Regions from separate parts of the Allobosea sp. LjRoot9 genome, predicted to be linked through region 2. Evidence: predicted binding sites of a transcription regulator. Region 2 holds the regulator's gene; each other region holds the start of a gene.

Region 1 (7,419 bases), 410 kb from region 2:
CTGGGGCGCGGTGGCTGGCGGCTCGGCCCGTCTCGACGGCGACACTGTGGCGGGCTCGGCCCGCAACAAGACCTCCGACGGGCATGTCGCTGTTGGCGTCGATGTCGCGATCCTGCCCGGCACGATCGCGGGCATTGCCGTCTCGGGCGGCCAGTCGGATGCGACGCTCGGCAACGGCATGGGCTCGGCCAACGCTGACGTCTATCAGGCCGGTCTCTACGGCATGACCCGGTTCGGGGCGTTCAGCCTCGGGGCATCGGGTGCCTACTCGTCCCTGCAGGTCGAAACCAAGCGGGCGGTTCCGGTGCTCGGCGTCAATTCGGTTAAGGGCTCGTACCGGGCGGAAAGCTGGAGCGGGCGGCTGGAAGCGGCTTGGGCCGCCGCGAGCTTCGCCGGCGTCACCCTGTCGCCCATCGCCGCGATCCAGGCGCAGAGCGTCAGGACGCCGGGCTTCACCGAGACGAACGGCTTCACCGGGGCGGCCTTCGGTGTGACCTCGCTCGGGCGCACAAACAGCACGGTGCGCAGCGAACTGGGCGCGAAGCTCGGCATCGACACCATGCTGGCAGGCGCGCAGGTCAATCTCTACGCCAAGGCCGCCTGGGCGCATTACTATGTGCGCGATGCTGGCTTCTCGGCGAGCCTTGTCGGCCTGAGCGGCGCGAGCTTCGTCACCGAGGGAGCAAAGCCCGCGCGCGACGCGGCGTTGCTGAGCGTCGGCGCGGATGTGAAGCTCAGCTCGCAGATGAGCCTGGGCGCGCGCCTCGACAGCGAATTGTCGTCGAGCACGACCAGCTATGCCGGCTCGCTCAGGCTGCGCTACGCTTTCTGAGCGTTAGGAACTTCGGCGGGCCGGTCATGCGACCGGTCCGGCCGTGCTGCCTCAGTTGCTGATCTTCGGCAGGCGGCCGATGATCTTCTGGCGGCCATCGACGACTTCGGCGAGGAAGCTCTCGCGCTGGACGTCGCCATTTTTGTCGAAAGTGGTCTCCATCAGGATGCCGGGCTCCTCGGCGGGCGTGATGGTGGCGCCGTGCAGCGTCGCGGCGAGCTTGGTCGGCTCGAACTTGCCCTGCTTCTCGGTCGCCCATTTCACGGCATGGACCGCCATATAGCCCTTGATGCCGTTATGGTCGGGCAGGAAGTTGAAGCGTGCCTGGAAGCGCTTGCCGAACTCCTGCAGGGCCGGGATGGGGGCGTCGATCGTCTGGCCGACATGGCCGCGCACGCCCTCGGCCGCCTTGCCGGCGAGCTCGATCACCTTGGAGCTCAGGATCGTGGTCTCGCCGATGATCGGCTTGCCGACCTTCTGGTCGTTCAGGGCGACGAGCAGCCGGGCGCTCTCCTCCTCGTTCAGATAGACGAAGACGGCGTCGGCCTGGACGTTCTTGATCTTGATCGCGTCATTGGTGAAATCGGCCTGGCCTTGCTCGGTCGAAAGGTCGGCAGCGACCTTGATGTCGCGGCTCGCAAGCTCCTTGACGATGGCGTCATGGCCGCCCTTGCCGAAGTCGTTATTGACCCAGACCACGGCGACCGACTTCACCTTGACCACGTCCTTGAGATAGGCCGCGATCTTGGGCATCGCCGCCGTCTGGCTGAGCGAGGTGCGGAAGATGAAGGGGTTGCCCTGCTGGGTGTAGGCCGCGCCGTCGCCGGCCGCGAGTTGGGCGATCTCGGCGCGCTGCGCCACCTGCATCGAGGCCAGGATCGAGCCGGTATAGACCGGGCCGAGCACGGCATGGGTGCCCTCGTCGATGGCGCGTTGCACGGCGGCGCGCGCATTGGCCGGATTGGTCTGGGTGTCGTAGGCGACGAAGTCGATCTTGCGGCCGAGAATGCCGCCCTTGGCGTTGATCTCCTCGACGGCGAGTTCGATCCCGCTCTTCCAGTTGACGCCGGCCGTGGCGCCGGGGCCGGAGAGCTCGGCGATGGTGACGAGCTTGACCTTGTCCTGGGCGAGCGCCGGCGACGCGGCGGCGAGCACAGCCGCCAATGCGGCCGCCTTCAGCATGAACTTCATTGGATCCTCCCGAGATCACAGCGGCCTTGAATGGCTCTGGTCGCGATCATAATCGGTAGGACACTGTATGCAAGATGGATTTGCGTACAGTTGATGTCGTTGGTGGTGCGATTGGGCTAGCCCGGATCGTCTCGCTTGCCGAACGGGGCAGGGCGATTGCAGGGAGGCGCTGTGTCTGGGGCCGCGTGCCCTCAGCCGGCGCTCGCGCGACGCAGGACATCGCCATAGGCGTCCCGGGCGCGCAGGATGTGCTGGCGCAGGAGGCCGTCGAGATCCGCCATACGGCCATTGGCGAAGGCCTCGACCATCAGGCGATGCTCGCTCATCGAGCGGGCCTGCTCGCCTTCAAGCGGCACCGAGAGATGCGTGCGCAGCGCCGCGACCCGGCCCGAGACGCTGCGATAGGCATTGCCGAGATAGCGGTTGCCGCAATGCAGGAAGAAGACCTCGTGGAAGCCGGTATCGGCGCGGGCATAGTCATGGCGCGTGCCGCTGGCCTGGGCCGCATCCATCACCGCGATCGCACCCGCCATGCCGTCCAGCGTTGCCTCTCGCGCAGACGCGAGGCATTCGCGCAGCGCGTTGGTTTCCAGCATGAAGCGGAAGGTGCAAAGCTCGGCGACGTCCTCTGCCGTCGGCGCAAAGACGAAGGTGCCCTTCTTCGGCACGATGGTGACGAGGCCCTGGAGCTGGAGGCGGGCCAGCGCCTCGCGCACCGGCGTGCGGCTGACGCCGAGCGCGCTGCTCAGCGCATCCTCCGAAAGCGCCTCGCCGAAGCGCATCTCGGCGTCGATGATCGCCTTGCGCAGGCGTTCCTCGACGATGGTGACCAGCGATTTCGGCTGCTGGACCTTGAAACGCCTGATCGCCTTCATGCTCGTCACGTTTCGGCCCTCCGCGATTCGACGCCGGTATCAGGCATAATGCTCGCGGCCGAGAAAGGCTTCATAGCTCGGCAGGTCGAGCATATTGGCCTCCAGGCCGCGCGTGGTGCCGCTGCGCTTCAATTCGCGGGCGAAGGCCGTCATCATATGGGCGTAGGCGAGCGTGGACGAGACGGGATAGCTGAGCAGCTTGAATCCGATGCGGCCGAATTCTTCGGCGGTGAGTGAAGGCACGCGGCCCTCGACATAGTTGAACATCAGGGGCGCTTCGATCTCGCGCAGGGCCTGGCGCATCTCGTCTTCGGATTGCAGCATCTCCAGCAGGACGAGATCGGCCCCGGCCTGCGCATAGGCCTTCCCGCGCGCGATCGCCTCGTCGAGGCCCAAGGGCAGGCGCGCATCCGAGCGGCCGATGATCAGGAAATCGGGATCGCGCCGCGTCGCGACCGCGATGCGGATCTTTTCGGCGTGCTCCTCGCGCGAGACCAGGGCAAGGCCGGCCATGGCGCCGCAGCGCTTGGGCGTGACCTGGTCCTCGAGATGGATCGCGGCGACGCCGGCGGCCTCGTATTCGGCGACCGTGCGGGCGACGTTGTTGAGGTTGCCATAGCCGGTGTCGGCATCGGCGATGACCGGAACCGAAACGGCGGCAGCCAAGGCGCGGCCGCGCGCCACCATCTCGGTCATGGTCAGTAGGCCGATATCGGGCGCGCCGATCAGGCTGGCGGAGAGGCCGTTGCCGGTCATGTAGACCGCCTCGAAGCCGGCCTGCGCGATGGCTCGCGCGCCGATCGCATCATGGCAGCCGGGGGCGACGACGAGGCCGGGCTGGCGCAGCCTGTCGGCGAGGGAATGGCGAGGGCTCACGGCAATCTCCGTCCTGTATGCAAGATACAGAACCTTGCATGAGACGGGCTTGTATGCCAGTCCTCGGTGATGCCGGGGCGGCGCGCAACCGCGCTGTCCTGAGCCCGTTTCGACCCAAGCCCGTTTCGATCGGAGACGCCGCCGTGACAGCCGTCCTGCCAGCCTCACGCTCCCTCGATACGGCTCCCGCGGCGGGCGGGCTCGTCCCGGCGCTGGCGGAGGCGCTGCGCGCGCTGCTCGGCCCCCGCTTCTCGACCTCGCTGGCCGAGCGCGAGCATCATGGCCGCGGCGAATCCTACCATGTCAGCCGCCCGCCCGACGCTGTCTGCAGGGCGCAGACGACTGAAGAAGTGGCTGCGATCGTGCGGCTTTGCGCGCAGCACGAGACCCCGGTGATCGCCTTCGGCGCGGGCACCTCGTTGGAGGGCCATATCGCGGCCTTGCAGGGCGGGGTGAGCCTCGATCTCTCCGGCATGACGCGCATCCTGGCGATCCGGCCGGAGGATTTCGACGCGACGGTCGAGGCCGGGGTCACCCGCCAGCAGCTCGATGCGGCGCTGCGCGATGTCGGGCTGTTCTTCCCGGTCGATCCCGGAGCCGAATGCACGCTGGGCGGCATGGCGGCGACGCGCGCCTCGGGCACCAATGCGGTGCGCTACGGCACGATGCGCGAGAATGTGGTGACGCTCACCGTGGTGATGGCCGATGGGCGCATCATCAGGACCGGTGGGCGGGCGCGCAAATCCTCCGCCGGCTACGATCTGACCCGGTTGTTCGTCGGCTCGGAGGGAACGCTCGGGATCATCACCGAGGTGACGCTGCGCCTGCACCCGCTGCCCGAGGCGGTCTCGGCGCTGGTCTGCTCCTTCGCCACGGTGGCGGGCGCGGTCGAGGCCGTCACGGCGGTGATCCAGTGCGCTGTGCCGGTGGCGCGGGTGGAACTGGCCGATGCGCGGGCGATCGCGGCGGTGAACCGGCATTCGAAGCTGGAGCTTGCGGAGACGCCGACCCTGTTCTTCGAACTGCATGGCAGCCCCGCCGAGGTCGAGCAGCAGGCCAGGACGGTGGAGGGGATCGTCGGCGAGCATGGCGCGACGCATCTCGCCTGGGCGACCGACGCGGAAGAGCGGCGCCGGCTCTGGCGCGCCCGACACAACATCCATTACGCGCTGCAGGCGATGCGCCCCGACGCCCGGATCTGGAGCACCGATGTCTGCGTGCCGATCTCGCAGCTCGCGCCATGCCTTGCGGCGACGCAAGCCGATATCGAGGCGGCGAGTTTCTATATCGGCACGGTCGGCCATGTCGGCGACGGCAATTTCCATCTCGGCCTAGTGATCGACCCGAATTCACCGGCCGAGCTGGCCGAGGCGAAGCGCTTGAACGAGCGCCTGATCGAGCGCGCCATCGCCTGCGATGGCACCTGCACCGGCGAGCACGGGATCGGCTATGGCAAGGCGCAGTTCATGGAGCGCGAGCATGGCGAGGCGGTCGACGTCATGCGCGCGATCAAGCAGGCGCTCGACCCGCTCGGCATCCTCAACCCTGGCAAGGTCTTGCCCGGCAAGACACTGACCGGCAAGCTCCTGCCCGGCAAGGTTTTGCCGGCCGCGCCGCGGGGCTGATCGCGGCCGCTGCTGGCCCCGGCAAAATCGAGTCACGAATTCCGGGGACAACCCTAGTGAAAGCGCTTGAACAAAGCAAGAACATCGTTGATAGTGGCGTCACGGATCGGTAGGGTCCGGCTCCGGTCGATGGCCGGTTTCGATGTGCGCAGGAAATGGAGCCTCTCATGGCTGGTAGCGTCAACAAGGTCATTCTGGTCGGCAATCTCGGGCGCGATCCCGAGGTGCGGCGTCTCGGCAGCGGCGAGCCCGTGGTCAATCTGCGGATCGCGACCTCCGAAACCTGGCGCGACAAGCAGTCGGGCGAGAAGAAGGAGCGCACCGAGTGGCACTCGGTGGTGATCTTCAACGAGAACCTCGCCAAGGTCGCCGAGCAATATCTGAAGAAGGGCTCGAAGATCTATATCGAGGGCCAGCTCCAGACCCGCAAATGGCAGGATCAGTCGGGTGTCGAGAAATACACCACCGAGATCGTGCTGCAGCGCTTCCGTGGCGAACTGACCATCCTCGACAGCCGGGGGCAGGGCGGTTCGGACGAATATGGCGAAGGCGGCGGCGCGATGGAGGATCGCTCGGGCGGCGGCAGCTCCTTTGGCCGGTCGAGCCCGATGGGCGGCGGCACTGCACCGCGCCAGCCCGCCATGGCGGGCGGCGGTGGCGGCCGTTCATCCTCGACCCATCTCGACGACGATATTCCGTTCTAGCAAATACCTATGACGACTATGTAGGGAGCAAGGCATTAAGGCGTTGTTTTACAACGCCTTTTTGCTTTTCTGCCAACGTCTGTCGGTTAGAGCATTTCCGCGTTTCTCCGAGACGCGGAAATGCTCTAGATTCTTGTTTTAACGCGTTTTCTTCACGCGAACCGGTGTCCACTTCGCTCGAAAACGCTCTAGAGCCGGTTCACGGCGCGCAGCGGGATCATGGCGCGCTTGAAGTTTGCTTCGCCGGTTGGGAGTTTTGCATAGGCGGGGCCGTGACTTCGGGCAGCACATCGACGTCTCCGAGGCCATGATCCACGTCGCAATGGTCAGCCTCGTCGTGTCAGCCAATGAGCTCAATCTCAAACGGACTCTGAACCGGCCGAGGCGCTTCGCCGTCAGCGAAAGGCGCTCGGGGGCAGCGCCGGCGCCTCATTGAGCAGCGTGATCGCCACCCGTCGGTTCGGCGAGAGGTAGGGATTGTCGGGGAAGACCGGCTCGGTGTCGGCGCGTCCCACCACGGAGGTGAAGCGGTCGTGGGGGAGCCCGGCAACCGACAGGATCTCGCGCACGGCGAGCGCACGCCCGGCGGTAAGGCTCCATGGATCGACGCCCCGCTCCGAGCCTGGGCGCGCCGCGGCCGTGTGGCCGGTGACAGACAGGCGGTTGGGCAGCCGGCGCAGGGTGGGCGCGATCGCCGCCAGCACGCGACGGGTGCGCTCGTGGGGCTGGACCGAGCCCTCGGCGAACATGGAGCGGCCGTCCTGGTCCATGAGGGAAACGTTCACCCCGTCCTTGGTCGGCTCGATCATGATGTTGCGCGAGAGCTCGGCAATTTCGGGCATGTTCTGGAGCGCCTGCCGGAGGCTGGTCATGGCGCTTTGGTTGTCCTGCACGCTGGTGGTAGGGCGGTTGACCTCGCGGTCGCTGGTGCGGCCCGGGTCGGCCCGACGCGTTCCGTCCTCCTTGGTGGGGCCCATCGTCGCGTCGCGAGGCGCCGACGACTTGCTGCCTGACGTGTCTAGGGCGGTGCCCCACAGCATGCCGCCAGCGCCACTGGTGCTAGGACTCACAGCCGTCGGCGCGAAGTACTCCGCCAGGCCGATCTTCTGCTCCTGCGTCGTCATGCTAATCAGCCACATCAGCAGAAAGAACGCCATCATGGCGGTCACGAAGTCCGCATAGGCGATCTTCCAGGCCCCGCCATGGTGCGCATGAGCGGCCTTCTTGACCTTCTTGATGATAATCGTCTGGGTGGGGTTGGTCATCGAGTCCCTGCTGGAGATTGGGTCAGATCTAGGCGGGCAGACCGGCGGTTG
Region 2 (7,419 bases):
GGACGATAACGTAGGCACGAATGCGTCGCAGTTATCAATTGTGTGCAATAAAAAAAGCCGCGGCGATTGCTCGCCGCGGCCTTCCTAGAGCTGGGCCGGATGTTTCAGCGCCGGCCGATCGGGGTGTATTCGCGCTGGCCGGCGCCGGTGTAGAGCTGGCGCGGACGGCCGATGCGCTGGGACGGATCCTCGATCATTTCCTTCCACTGCGCGATCCAGCCGACGGTGCGCGCAAGCGCGAACAGCGCCGTGAACATCGAAGTCGGGAAGCCCATCGCTTTCAGCGTGATGCCCGAATAGAAATCGATGTTCGGATAGAGCTTCTTCTCGATAAAATAGGGGTCCGACAGCGCGATGCGCTCAAGTTCGATCGCCACGTCCAGCAGCGGATCGTCCTTGATGCCGAGCTCGTTGAGCACCTCATGCGTGGTCTTCTGCATGATCTTGGCGCGCGGATCATAGTTCTTGTAGACGCGGTGGCCGAAGCCCATCAGGCGGAAGGGATCGTTCTTGTCCTTCGCCTTGGCGATGTATTTCGGGATGTTTTCGACCGAGCCGATCTCCTCGAGCATCTTGAGGGCGGCTTCATTGGCGCCGCCATGAGCCGGGCCCCAGAGGCAGGCTGCGCCGGCCGCGATGCAGGCGAAGGGATTGGCGCCCGACGAGCCGGCAAGCCGGACCGTAGAGGTCGAGGCGTTCTGCTCGTGGTCGGCGTGCAGGATGAAGATACGGTCGAGCGCGCGCGACAGCACCGGGTTGACCTTGTACTCCTCGGCAGGCACCGCAAAGCACATGCGCAGGAAGTTCGAGGTGTAGTCGAGCGAGTTCAGCGGGAACACGAAGGGCTGGCCGATGGTGTATTTGAACGCCATGGCGGCGAGCGTCGGCATCTTCGCGATCATGCGCATCGAGGCGATCATGCGCTGCTGCGGATCGGAGATATCGGTCGAGTCGTGATAGAAGGCCGACATTGCGCCGATCGAGCCGACCATCACCGCCATCGGGTGAGCGTCACGGCGGAAGCCTTGGAAGAAGCGAGCCATCTGCTCGTGCACCATGGTGTGGCGCGTCACGCGATAGTCGAAATCGGCCTTCTGCGCGGCGGTCGGCAATTCGCCTTCCAGCAGCAGGTAGCAGGTCTCGAGGAAGTCGCCATGCTCGGCGAGTTGCTCGATGGGATAGCCGCGATAGAGCAGGATGCCCTCGTCGCCGTCGATATAGGTGATCTGCGATTCGCAGCTCGCCGTGGAGGTGAAGCCCGGGTCATAGGTGAACATGCCCGTTTGCGAGTAGAGCTTGGCGATGTCGATGACGGAGGGGCCGATCGACCCCTTCTTGATCGCCATGTCGATGGTTTTTCCGTCGACCTGGAGCTGGCTGCTATTTCCGCTCATCGATACCGATCCTTTCAGGCTCGTTGCTGACCAGTCGCTGTTCCATCAGGCCCAACACCGAATTGTTGCGCACGAGACATCTCTGTCATCCGAAGGCCTGGACGTGACGGCCCTGTGACGGAACGGCAAATGCGGATACGGGCAGGAAGCTGGTTCATCCAACTGATATTCAAGCAATATTTGTGCCCCTTCCACCACGCGGCGGAGCCGGTCACATGGCGCGTCACTAGACCATTTGCAGAGGCGGTTCAACAGAGCCAAAAGGGGGACGGAGCCTTCGCCACGTCATGACTGATCCGCCAGACGCGCCAGCGTCTCCTCGCGGCCGAGCACCGCCATGACGTCGAACAGGCCCGGCGACATGGCGCGGCCGGTCAGGGCGGCGCGCAAGGGCTGCGCTGCCTGGCCGAGCTTGAGCCCATGCTCCTCGGCATAGCCGCGAACCACGGCCTCCAACGCCTCCGGCGACCAGTCGTTCACGGCCAAGAGCTTCGCCGCCAGGCCCGGCAGGCGCTGGCGTGCGGCCTCGTCGAGCAGGGCTGTAGCCTTCTGATCGAGCTGCAGCGGGCGCGCGGCGTAAAGATAATAGGCGCTGTCGAGCAGTTCGATCAGCGTCTTGGCGCGCTCCTTCAAGCCAGGCATAGCGGCAAGGAAGCGCGCCTCAAGATCCGGCGAAAGCGCGCCCGGCAGGCCGCGCGCCGGGCCGATCTCGGGCAGGATCGTCTTCAACGCCGCGAGCAGGTCGCGATCGGTGGACTGGCGCATATAGAGCCCGTTCAGGCTCTCCAGCTTGGCGTAATCGAAACGCGCCGGCGAACGGCCGATCGAGGACAGGTTGAACAGCGCGATCATCTCGTCGGTCGAGAAGATCTCCTGGTCGCCATGGCTCCAGCCGAGGCGCAGCAGATAATTGCGCAGCGCCACCGGCAAATAGCCCATGGAGCGATAGGCATCGACGCCGAGCGCGCCGTGGCGCTTGGAGAGTTTTGCTCCGTCGGCCCCGTGGATCAGAGGGATATGCGACATGCTCGGCACCTGCCAACCCATCGCCTGGTAGATCTGGGTCTGGCGGGCCGCGTTGGTCAGATGATCGTCGCCGCGAATGACATGGGTCACGCCCATGTCGTGGTCGTCGACCACCACGGCCAGCATGTAGGTCGGGTTTCCGTCGGAGCGCAGCAGGACGAGGTCGTCGAGGTTCTCGTTCTGCCAGACGACGCGGCCCTGGACCTCGTCCTCGACCACGGTCTCGCCGGTCTGTGGCGCGCGCAGGCGGATGACCGGCTTGACGCCGACCGGGGCCGTCGCCGGATCACGATCGCGCCAGCGGCCGTCATAGCGCATCGGCCGGCCCTCGGCCTTGGCCTTCTCGCGCATCTCGTCGAGCTCGGCCGGCGTCGCATAGCAATGATAAGCCTTGCCGGCAGCCAGCATCTGCTGCGCCACCTCGCGATGCCGCTCGGCGCGGGCGAATTGGTAGACGGTGTCGCCATCCCAATCGAGCCCGAGCCAGCTCAACCCGTCGAGGATCGCGGCAATCGCCGGTTCCGTCGAGCGCTCGCGGTCCGTGTCCTCGATCCGCAGCAGCATCTTGCCGCCATGCCGGCGCGCATAGAGCCAGTTGAACAGGGCCGTCCGCGCTCCGCCGATATGCAGGAAGCCGGTGGGCGAGGGGGCAAAGCGCGTGACGACCGCATCACTCATGAAGGCTGGGCTCCGGCTGGGCTCGTGAATCGGCAGCCCAAAGGCAAAACAGGAAGGGAAGGCAAAAACAGGACAATCCACCGGTCATGGCATGACAGCCGGCGTGGCCCCTGTAACATGGCTCGGCCGCCCGCGTTAAGCGCAAGATCGCGGGCGGGCAGGGGGAAGGGGCGGCGGTGCATACAGGACCGTCAGAGCGGGTGAAATCACGCGGCGCGCTGGCCGGCGTCCTGCCGTCGCGCCTGCCCGTCTCCTGGCTCGGCAGCGGTATCGGCCTGGCATGGCGGGATTGGCCCGGGCAGGCGCGACAGGCCTTCGCCGCCGAGGCGGAGCGCCGGCGGCTCTTCCTCTGGTTCCCGGTCATGATGGGCATCGGCATCCTGCTCTACTTCGCCGGCGACCGGGAGCCCGCGCTATGGGCGCCGCTTGCCGGTGTCGCGCTTGCAAGCGGCCTCGCCATAGCTCTGCGCCGGCAGCAGCTCGCCTTGCCGGTTTGTCTTGGGCTGGTTGCGGTCTTCGTCGGCTTCTCGGCGGCGACCTTGCGCACCGCGACGATCATGGCGCCGATCCTGGATCGCCCGCGCAGCGGCCAGCTCACCGGCTATGTCGAATCAGTCGAGGCGCGCGATGCAGGCGCTCGCCTCGTCGTGCTGGTCACCGGGATAGCCGGCGTCGAAGCGGAGCGACGGCCCAAACGCGTCCGCGTCAATATCAAGGCGGAGACAGTCGCGCCGGGAGACCATATCACGGCCAATGCACGCCTTCTGCCGCCGCCTGGTCCGGCGCGACCGGGCGGCTATGATTTCGGCCGCGACGCGTTCTTTCGCGGCATCGGCGCGGTCGGCAACATCCCCGGCAAGATCATGCTGACACCGGCGCCAGGCCCGCCTCCGCCCGAACTCGCGAGAGCCGTGCTGATCGACCGCGCCCGCAACGCCCTGACCGCCCGCATCGCCAGCGTCGGGGGCGGGCAGGCCGGCGCGATGGCGGCGGCACTGGTGACCGGCAAGCGCGGCCTGATCACGGAAACGACCAATGCCGATCTGCGCGCGGCTGGCATCTACCACATCGTCTCGATTTCGGGCCTGCACATGGTGCTCGCCGCCGGCACGATCCTCTGGCTTGTGCGGGCGCTGCTGGCGCTCTCGCAGACGCTGGCCTTGCACTGGCCGATCAAGAAGATCGCCGCCGTTGCCGCCATGATCGGAGCAACCGCCTATTGCGTCTTCTCCGGCTCCGATGTCGCAACCGTCAGGTCATTGATCATGACGCTGGTGATGCTCGGCGCAATCCTGATCGACCGCCCGGCGCTGAGCATGCGCAACCTTGCCTTGGCAGCGATCATCGTCTTGCTGCGCGAGCCCGAGGCGCTGCTCGGGCCGAGCTTCCAGATGTCATTCGGGGCGGTAGCGGCGCTGATCGCCTTTGCCGAGCGCTGGGAGGAACGCAATCAGACCGCGCCGCCATCGCCATGGCCCTGGCCGCTGCGCCCACTCTGGATCGCCGCCAGCGGCACCGTCATCACAACCCTGCTGGCGACGGCGGCGACGGCCCCGTTCGGCGCCTATCATTTCCAGACCTTCAATCCGTTCGGGCTGCTCGGCAATGCGCTCGCCTTGCCCTTCGTCTCGCTGTTCGTCATGCCGGCTGCGGTGTTCGGAGTGCTGGCCTACCCCTTCGGCCTCGATTGGCCGGCCTGGTGGCTGATGGGCGCCGCCTCCGAGGTGGTGCTGCGGCTGGCCCACTGGGTCGCGGCGATCGACCACTCGACGCTGATCATTCCCGCCTTCGGCGAGGCCGCGCTGGTCTGCCTTGCGATGACACTGCTCTGGCTGACGCTGTGGAGCACGAAGCTTCGGCTGCTCGCCATCCTGCCGCTGGTGATGGGCGTCACGGTCGCGGCCAAGCCGGACCGGCCGGATATCGTGGTCGAACGCGACGGTTCCGGCCTCGTCGTGCGCGGAGCCGACGACCGTTTCATTCTGGCCGGCCGGCCAAGCAGCTTCGTGCTGCAACAATGGCTCGTCGCCGATGGCGATGGGCGGCAGCCCACGGATGCGAGCCTGCGCAAGAATGCGGCTTGCGATACGCAAGGCTGTGTCGTTACCGCTCGCAATGGTCGCCGGATCGCCTATGCGAAAGACCGGCTCGCCGTCATCGAGGATTGCCTGCGCGCCGACCTCGTCGTCACGCCGATACCCTGGTCGGCTCCCTGCGCAGCGAAGCTGGTCGACCGGACGGCCCTGAACCGCGACGGCGCGACCTCCCTCATCGGCACTGCAGGCGGCTGGCGTATCGTCCAGGCAGAACGGCAGGATGCCGATCGCCCCTGGATACGCAAGCGCGCGGCGACAAGCACAAGGCCCGCGCAGCAGCCTCCTGCGCGGCAGCCGGAGAGGAGCGATACGGGCGATGTGGCAGCCGAGCCCGACCGGCTTCAGTAGCGCCGCATCAGATTGACCAACCGACCCTGGATCTTGACCCGATCGGGGCCGAGCACACGGGTTTCATAAGCCGGGTTTGCGGCTTCAAGCGCGATTGACGAGCCGCGTTTGCGCAGGCGCTTCAGCGTCGCCTCTTCGTCATCGATCAGCGCCACGATGATGTCGCCGGTATTGGCGGTGTCCTGCCGGCGGATGACGACGGTGTCGCCGTCGAGAATGCCGGCCTCGACCATCGAATCGCCGCGCACCTCAAGCGCGAAATGCTCGCCGGCGCCGAGCATGTCCGCCGGCAGCGCCACACTGTGGCTGCGGCTCTGGATCGCCGAGATCGGCGTGCCGGCGGCGATCCGCCCCATCACCGGGATTGCGATCGTGGCACGCGCCTCCTCTTCGGGACCAGGGGCCGGGCGCGCCTTGCCGAGGCCGCCGCCCTGGCCGAGGCCACCTTGCACGATGGAGGGGCTGAAACGCGGGCGCGCGCCTTGTGGCATGCCGACGCCATCGGGAAGCTTGATCACCTCCAATGCGCGGGCGCGATTGGGCAGCCGGCGAATGAAGCCTCGCTCCTCCAACGCCATGATCAGGCGATGAATGCCGGATTTCGAGCGGAGATCGAGCGCGTCCTTCATTTCGTCGAAGGAGGGCGGCACGCCGCTTTCACGCAGGCGTTCCTGGATGAAGCGGAGCAATTCGAATTGTTTGCGTGTCAGCATGGTCCCCGCCAGCGCCCGCGGCGCGAATTCGAAACAAATCACGAACATCATACACGTTCGTGTTGTGTTCCGCAAGCTAACCTAGCGGAGGCGGATGATCCGGCAGGGTGCGCCTTCTTTTGCCGGCTCTGCATGGGCCGGGCGAATGACCAGCGCCCGAGCGCGCGCCAGATTGCCCAGCATCGAGGAATCCTGCTTGGCGAAGGGGCTGGCGAGCCAGCCGGCCTCGATGTGCTGAAGATCGGCGCGCAGATAATCTTCACGCTCATCATTAGCCGGCATATCAATTCCGAGGATCGCCGGTTCGCTGCGGTCGCGCGCGGGATCGGGCATGCCGAGCAGCGCCTCGATCAGCGGCGCCACGAACAGATGCCCGCAGACGATCGACGAGACCGGGTTGCCGGGTAGGCCGACGGCGACCATGGCTCCAAGCCGCCCCATCATCATCGGCTTGCCCGGCCGCATCGCGATCTTCCAGAAGCCGAGCTCCATGCCCTGGCGCTTCAAGGCCTCCTGTACGAGGTCATGCGCTCCGACCGAGGCGCCGCCGAGCGTGATCAGCACGTCAGCGCCGGCGGCTCGCGCCCGCTCGATCTTGGCGGCGAGATCGGGATGATTATCGCGTGCAATGCCGAGATCGAAGGCTGTTCCGCCGATCTCCTCGACGATCGCCGCCAGGGAATAGCTGTTCGAAGCGACGATCTGGTCGGGGCCGACTGTTTCGCCCGGCAGGACGAGTTCGTCCCCGGTCGCCAGGATCGCGACCAGGGGCTTGCGCCGAACCGGCAGGGTAGGGTGTCCGGCTGCAGCCGCGAGGCCGAGCGCGGCACTGTCGAGCCGGCGTCCCGCCGGGAGGAGGACATCGCCTTCCCGGAAATCGAGGCCGGCCGGGCGGACGAAACGCCCCGGCTGGGCGCCTTCGCGGACGCGGATGACCGTGCCGCCGACGCCATCGGCATTCTCCTGGATCAGGATCGTATCGGCACCATCGGGCATAGGCGCGCCGGTGAAGATGCGAATCGCCTCGCCGGGGCCGACCGTTCCTGCAAAGGCGCGCCCGGCCGCCGATTCGCCGATGACGCGCAGTTCATTTGCCGGCGCAAGATCCGCGGCGCGGGCTGCGTAGCCGTCCATGGCCGAATTGGCGAAAGGCGGCTGTGTCCT
Region 3 (7,419 bases), 880 kb from region 2:
GCTGCCACTCGCCGATCAGCACGATGCTCTTCATCGAGAGCAGCTTGAACGGAAACAGCAGCCCCTCGAACCCATGAGGCGTGACGACGGAGGCCGCGACGCTGGCGATGCCGAACACGCCCCAGCTCCACACCACGCGCCAGCGGGCGGCAGGCTTCGCCTCGACCAGCGCCTCAAGCGCGAAAGGGCATATCAGCGCGATGCCGAAAGCATAGCCGCCGTGCAGGTTCGCCCAGATCACCATCAACGGCAGCAGCAGCAGTGACGGCGCGCGGTCTTGCTCACGGGCCTTCAGCAGGCTGATCGTCCAGGCCACGAGCACCGGCAGGGCCAATATGTGAGGCCGTGCCAGGAACCCCGCCGACATCAGCGAGGCGACGAGCAGCAGCACGCAGGCCAGCGCTAAGCCTTCCAGATCGCGCGCCAACCGCGCTCCAAGCAGCGCAAATGCGAGTGCGGCGGCAAGCCCAGTCAGGACGACCACCCCGCTCCAGCCTGCCCAGCGGAACGCCAGCGCCATCAGCACCTCGGACAACCACTCATGCATCACCCAGGGCAACGCCGGGCGGTGGGTGGCGAAGGGATCGAGATGGGGCACATGGCCGTTGTCGAGGATCCAGAGCCCGGCCTTGACGTGCCACCAGGTGTCGCCATCGCCGAGCACCGGCGGTGCGAACGACGCGATGCCCATCATCGTCAGCATCACGACGCCGACGACCACGAGATTCAACCTGGACATGGTTAGCAACATCGAAACAGACCGCCGCACATTATCAACCATCACTTAAAGGCCCGTTATCCGTTACTTTTAACTGAATGGCGAAGGTCGGCGATCTAGTGTGCAAACGTCGCAGCACGGGATTGGGCATGTCCGACGTCAGCACGGTTTTCGGAAAACCCAAGGTCTCCCTGGTCATCTGCACGCTCGACGAGAGCGCCTCGATCGCCGCAGTCGTCGCCGAGGCTGGTGCTGCTCTCGCCAGCCTGACCTACGAGATCATCGTGGTGGATGATTCCGCCAATGACAGTACGGCCGCAGTCGTCCGCGGGTTGATGAGCCAGGATATCCGCATCCGCCTGCTCAAGCGGGAGGGTGCGCGCGGCCTAGCCTCCGCCTGCATCGCCGGTTGGGATATCGCACGCGGCGATATCCTGGGCGTGATGGACGGAGACGGGCAGCACGATGCCTCCCTCATCGCCGGCATGGTGGAAAAACTGCAGGCCGAGCAGGCCGACATCGCTGTCGCGAGCCGCTTCCGGCCCGATACGCAACTTGGCCTGTCGGGCTTCCGGCGTCTGCTGAGCACGGTCGGAGTCGGCCTGAGCCGGCTCGTCATCGGCGCCCACACCACCGATCCCCTTGCCGGCTTCTTCCTGCAGACGCGCTCATGGTTCGAGCAGGCTCGCGCCGGCATGTCGGGCGTCGGCTTCAAGATTCTGGTCGACGTGCTCGCCTCGGGCCAGCGCGCGCCGAAGGTCGTCGAGGTATCGACCTCGCTGCGAGCCCGCATCGGCGGCGTGTCGAAGCTCGATCTGCGGATCATGCTCGAACTTGCCGCACAGCTCGTGGAAAAGCGCACGGGCAACCTCATTCCCAGCCGCTTCATCATGTTCGCCTGCGTCGGTGTAACCGGTCTCGTCGTGCACATGGCCGCGCTGGCTTTGCTGCGTCATATCGAGGTGACGCCGTTCTGGATCGCCCAGGCGCTGGCGACAGCGACAGCGATGGCCTCAAATTTCACGCTCAACAATCTCCTGACCTTCCGCGATCTGCGCCTGACGGGGCGGGCCTGGTGGGGCGGCCTCGCCCGTTTCGCGATGGCCTGCGCCTCGGGCGCGCTGATTGCCGAATTCATCGCGCTGACCGCCCTGCAGATGCAGACGAGTTGGCTGCTGGCCGGCGGCATGGGCGCCGCGGGCGCCGCCATCTGGAACTATTGGAGCTCGAGCCGGGCCGCCTGGGGAGTGCCGCCCCAGCACCGCGATGCCGCCGCCGGCGTCGTCGTCGTGGTCCAACCCGGTCGGCCCTAGATGCTGCACGGCTGATCCCGAGCCCTTGGCTTGCCGGCTGAGCGGAGGATCTTGCGCGATCGATCATCGTCTTGCGCTCAGAAGGCCTGCCTAGCCGAGTGCGCCGGACAAAAAATAATCTCGAGCATTAGCTCTCCGATCGTTGCATGCAAGGCCTTCACGTCGATCGTCGGAGCGGCGCCCTCAGTCCTGGGATCCCAGCCGAAGCCCTCGCAACTCCCTCCAGAAGTTGGCTGCGCCTTCGCGTGATCTGGTTGGGATGGACGTCAAACTCCTGAGCCAGTTCGGCCGGCGCTTTCTCGCCCTTAATTGCGACCACGCCACCTTCGCCTTGAAAGCCGGTATTGGTTCCGTCGCGGTCGTCTCGTCCTGGTCTCTTCTGTCACGGCCATCATGCCGCCTTCAGGCAGAAACCCCACTTATCCGCGCCGTTCAGACTTCCCGAGTCAGCCCTCTCAGGCAGGGTGTTGGCTCCAATCGCCTTCGAAATAACTTAGTCGGCCATCCGCTTCGCCCCCCGACGAGAACAAAAAAAGAACTTGCCCAAGAGAACAAACCATGATCACATACCGTTATGGCGCGCATTGAGATGTGGTCGCGCCCCTGCCATAAGGAGCGCAACCCGTGAATCAGGCGAATCTCAAGCTCGTGGAAGGCTCCTCGATGGACAAGGCCAAGGCGCTGGACGCAGCGCTCTCGCAGATCGAACGTGCCTTCGGCAAGGGCTCGATCATGCGGCTGGGCAAGAACCAGCAGGCGATCGAGATTGAGACGATTTCGACGGGTTCGCTGGGCCTCGACATTGCGCTCGGCGTGGGTGGCCTGCCGCGCGGCCGCGTCATCGAGATCTACGGGCCTGAATCCTCCGGCAAGACGACGCTCGCGCTCCACACCATCGCCGAAGCCCAGAAGAAGGGCGGCGTCTGCGCCTTCGTCGACGCCGAGCATGCGCTCGACCCGGTCTATGCCCGCAAGCTCGGGGTCAATCTCGACGACCTCCTGATCTCGCAGCCCGACACCGGCGAACAGGCGCTGGAGATCACCGACACGCTGGTGCGCTCGGGAGCGATCGATGTGCTGGTGATCGACTCGGTCGCCGCATTGACTCCGCGCGCCGAAATCGAGGGCGAGATGGGCGATGTCCAGCCCGGCCTGCAGGCCCGCCTGATGAGCCAGGCGCTGCGTAAGCTGACCGCCTCGATCTCGCGCTCGAACTGCATGGTCATCTTCATCAACCAGATCCGCATGAAGATCGGCGTGATGTACGGCTCGCCCGAGACCACCACCGGCGGCAACGCGCTGAAATTCTACGCCTCGGTGCGCCTCGACATCCGCCGCATCTCGACGCTGAAGGACCGCGAGGAAGCGACCGGCAACCAAGTCCGCGTCAAGGTCGTGAAGAACAAGGTCGCCCCGCCCTTCAAACAGGTCGAGTTCGACATCATGTTCGGCGAAGGCATCTCCAAGGTCGGCGAACTGGTCGATCTCGGCGTCAAGGCCGGCATGGTCGAAAAATCAGGCGCCTGGTTCTCCTTCGACAGCCAGCGCCTCGGCCAGGGCCGCGAGAATGCCAAGGCTTTCCTCAAGGCCAATCCAGATGTGGCGGCCAAGATCGAGGCGACGATCCGGCAGAATTCCGGCCTCGTCGCCGAGCGCATCCTCGACCAGGCGACCCCGACCGATGACGATCTCGACGAGGGGGAGGCCTGAGCCCAGAGTAGGATGCGAAAAACTGGGCACCGGTTTTTCGCATTGATCCTGCTCTCACTCTTAGATGAGAGACGGATTCAGATTTCAGCGGGCGGCCGATCGGGCCGCCCGTTTTCGTTTGCGGCCAAGGTTTCGTTTGCAGTCAAGGCTTTGGGACAGCATCTCGCGCTTTGGCTCTCTCGACAGGGGCAAGCCGCCTGACTAGAACGCTGATGTCGCCGGGAAGCGCCCCGGCCCCGTCCTGAACCAGAGTTTCCAATTGCGATGAGCGGCGTCAACGAGATCCGGTCCACCTTCCTCGATTATTTCAAGTCGGCCGGCCATGAGGTCGTCGCCTCGAGCCCGCTCGTGCCGCGCAACGACCCGACGCTGATGTTCGCCAATTCGGGCATGGTGCAGTTCAAGAACGTCTTCACCGGCCAGGAAAAGCGCCCCTATTCCCGCGCCACCACGGCGCAGAAATGCGTGCGCGCCGGCGGCAAGCACAATGATCTCGACAATGTCGGCTACACCGCTCGCCACCACACCTTCTTCGAGATGCTCGGGAACTTCTCCTTCGGCGACTATTTCAAGGAGCAGGCGATCACTCACGCCTGGACGCTGATCACGCGCGAGTTCGGCCTGCCCAAGGACAAGCTGACCGTCACCGTCTATTCCGAGGACGACGAGGCGCATGCCCTCTGGAAGAAGATCGCCGGGCTCCCGGATTCGCGGATCATCCGCATCGCGACCTCGGATAATTTCTGGCGCATGGGCGACACCGGCCCCTGCGGCCCCTGCTCCGAGATATTCTACGACCATGGCGACCATATTCCCGGTGGTCCTCCGGGCTCGCCCGACGAGGATGGCGACCGCTTCATCGAGATCTGGAATCTCGTCTTCATGCAGTATGAAGAGGCGGCGGGCGGCATCAGGACCGACCTGCCGCGCCCCTCGATCGACACCGGCATGGGGCTGGAGCGCATCGCCGCCGTGCTCCAGGGCACGCATGACAATTACGCCATCGACCTGTTTGCGGCCCTGATCGGCGCCATCGCCGACCTGACCTCGGTGGCGTCGGATGGCCCGATGAAGGCGAGCCACCGCGTCATCGCCGACCATCTGCGCTGCTCGGCCTTCCTGATCGCCGACGGCGTGCTGCCCTCGAACGAGGGCCGCGGCTATGTGCTGCGCCGGATCATGCGGCGCGGCATGCGCCATGCCCAGCTGCTCGGCGCCAAGGAGCCGCTACTCTACAAGCTCGTGCCGGTGCTGACCCGCGAGATGGGCCGCGCTTATCCCGAACTGCTGCGTGCCGAGAGCCTGATCTCCGAGACGCTGAAGCTCGAGGAGACGCGCTTCCGCACCACGCTGGCGCGCGGCCTGACGTTGCTCGACGACGCCGCCCGCGACCTGGTCTCCGGCCAGAGCCTGAAAGGCGATGTCGCCTTCACGCTTTACGATACCTATGGCTTCCCGCTCGATCTGACGCAGGACGCACTGCGCGCGCGTGGCGTCTCGGTCGATACCGAGGGGTTCGATGCGGCGATGCAGCAGCAGAAGGCCAAGGCGCGCGCCGCCTGGGCCGGCACCGGCGAAGCCGCGACCGAAAAACTCTGGTTCCCGCTGCGCGACCGGGTCGGCGCAACCGAGTTCCTCGGCTACGACACCGAGACCGCCGAGGGCGTGGTCACGGCGCTGATCCGCGACAATGCCGAGGTCGAGAGCCTGAAATCCGGCGAGAGCGGCTTCGTGATCGTCAACCAGACGCCCTTCTACGGCGAATCCGGCGGCCAGATCGGCGACGCCGGCACGATCCGAGCCTCGGGCACCGTCGCCGAAGTCTCCGACGTCCAGAAGAAGCTCGGCGATGTCTTCGCTCACGTCGTCACGGTGAAAGAAGGCGAATTGAAGCGCGGCCAACCGGTCGAGCTCCTGGTCGATCACGCCCGCCGCGGCGCGATCCGCGCCAACCATTCCGCGACCCATCTGCTGCATGAGGCGCTGCGCCTCGTGCTCGGCGACCATGTCGCCCAGAAGGGCTCGCTGGTCTCGCCCGAGCGTCTGCGTTTCGACTTCTCGCATCCCAAGCCGATCTCGGCGGAGGAGCTGCGCGAGGTCGAGGAGATCGCCAATGCGATCGTGCTGCGCAACGAGCCGGTGACGACGCGATTGATGAGCGTCGACGAGGCGACCGCCTCGGGCGCGCGCGCGCTCTTCGGCGAGAAATATGGCGATGAAGTCCGCGTCGTCTCGATGGGAACGACGGCTGCGGACAAGCCGTTCTCGATCGAGCTCTGCGGCGGCACCCATGCGACGCGCACCGGCGATATCGGCCTCATCAGCGTCGCCGGCGAGAGCGCGGTGGCGGCGGGCGTGCGGCGCTTGGAGGCGATGACCGGAAACCATGCCCGCGCGCATCTGAACTCCGAATCCCGCTTGCTGCAGGGCCTCGCCGGCCTGCTGAAAGTTCCGGCCTCCGAGGCCGGAACCAGGCTCGCGGCCCTGATCGAGGAGCGCCGCAAGCTCGACCGCGACCTGACCGACGCGCGCAAGAAGCTCGCCATGGGCGGCGGTGGCGCAGCGGAAGAGCCCATCCAGGAGATCGCCGGCACAAAGCTGCTCGCGCGCGCCGTCAGCGGCGTCGAGATGAAGGATCTGAAGAGCCTGGCGGACGAAGCCAAGACGCGCGTCGGTTCCGGCGTCGTCGTCATCGTCGGCGTCGCCGAGGATGGCAAGGCCGGCGTGGTCGTTGGTGTCACCGAGGACATGACCGCCCGTTTCGACGCGGTGGCGCTGGTGCGCGCGGCCTCCGAACAGCTTGGCGGCAAGGGCGGCGGCGGCCGGCGCGACATGGCCCAGGCAGGCGGCCCCGACGGCGGCAAGGCGCAGGCTGCGCTCGACGCCGTCGCCGCCGCGATGGGCTGACCCCGTCATGACCGCCGCCGCGTCGTTACCGACCTGGCGGCGGCAAATTCACCTGTGGATCGACCATGGCGCCGGCGACGATCTCGTCGCCACCGTGCTCCATCGCGGCCTGGTGGTGCTGATCTGCGCCAATGTCGTGGCGATCGTCCTGGAATCGGTGCCCTCGATCGCGGCCCGGTTCGGCGCCGGCTTCCAGGCCTTCGAGTTCGTCTCGCTCCTCATCTTCGCACTCGAATACGCAATCCGGCTCTGGACCGCGCCGGAGCATGCGCGTTACCGGGGGCTGAGCCCGACGCGCGCGCGCCTTGCCTATGCCGCCTCCGTGCCGGCGGTGATCGATCTGCTGGCGACCCTGCCGCTCCTGTTCGGGCTCATGGGCTTCGGCGAACTCAAGGTTCTGCTGCTGCTCCGGCTGTTGCGCTTCTTCAAGCTCGGGCGCTATTCCCCCGGCATGGCCTCGCTCTCGGCCGCGCTCACCGCAGAGCGCAAGGCGCTTTTCGCCTGCTTCGTCATCCTGATGGGCGTGATGCTGATGGCGGCCAGCGCCATGCATATCGTCGAGCATGAAGCACAAGCCGAGAAGTTCGGCACGATACCCGACGCGATGTGGTGGGCGATCATCACATTGACCACGGTCGGCTATGGCGACGTCTACCCTGTCACCGCGGCAGGCAAGGCGGTCGCCGCGGTGACGGCCGTGCTCGGTCTCATCATGCTGGCGCTGCCGGTCGGCATCGTGGCGACCGCTTTCGCGCAGGAGATCCACCGGCG

Evidence for each region. The regulator LexA, encoded in region 2, represses DNA repair genes until DNA is damaged. The targets are predictions, from matches to a motif close to TGTTCNNNNTGTGTTCNG.
Region 1: the regulator LexA is predicted to act here: its motif matches at 5,466-5,483, upstream of ssb (single-stranded DNA-binding protein).
Region 3: the regulator LexA is predicted to act here: its motif matches at 2,554-2,571, upstream of recA (recombinase RecA).

The regions. Positions count from the first base shown of each region.
Region 1 covers NZ_CAXUPC020000001.1:631,167-638,585, forward strand. The annotation lists gene ACSQ3P_RS03095 (autotransporter outer membrane beta-barrel domain-containing protein) at 1-832, shown strand, start outside; gene ACSQ3P_RS03100 (ABC transporter substrate-binding protein) at 884-2,023, opposite strand; gene ACSQ3P_RS03105 (GntR family transcriptional regulator) at 2,215-2,898, opposite strand; gene ACSQ3P_RS03110 (isocitrate lyase/PEP mutase family protein) at 2,938-3,774, opposite strand; gene ACSQ3P_RS03115 (FAD-binding oxidoreductase) at 3,918-5,399, shown strand; gene ssb (single-stranded DNA-binding protein) at 5,567-6,103, shown strand; gene ACSQ3P_RS03125 (flagellar motor protein MotB) at 6,499-7,368, opposite strand; gene motA (flagellar motor stator protein MotA) at 7,397-7,419, opposite strand, start outside.
Region 2 covers NZ_CAXUPC020000001.1:1,041,558-1,048,976, forward strand. The annotation lists gene gltA (citrate synthase) at 105-1,394, opposite strand; gene gltX (glutamate--tRNA ligase) at 1,680-3,098, opposite strand; gene ACSQ3P_RS04990 (ComEC/Rec2 family competence protein) at 3,299-5,542, shown strand; gene lexA (transcriptional repressor LexA) at 5,536-6,255, opposite strand; gene ACSQ3P_RS05000 (molybdopterin molybdotransferase MoeA) at 6,337-7,419, opposite strand, start outside.
Region 3 covers NZ_CAXUPC020000001.1:157,409-164,827, reverse strand. The annotation lists gene ACSQ3P_RS00765 (hypothetical protein) at 1-739, opposite strand, end outside; gene ACSQ3P_RS00760 (glycosyltransferase) at 868-2,031, shown strand; partial or broken gene ACSQ3P_RS00755 (transposase) at 2,047-2,423, opposite strand; gene recA (recombinase RecA) at 2,656-3,741, shown strand; gene alaS (alanine--tRNA ligase) at 4,006-6,648, shown strand; gene ACSQ3P_RS00740 (ion transporter) at 6,656-7,419, shown strand, end outside.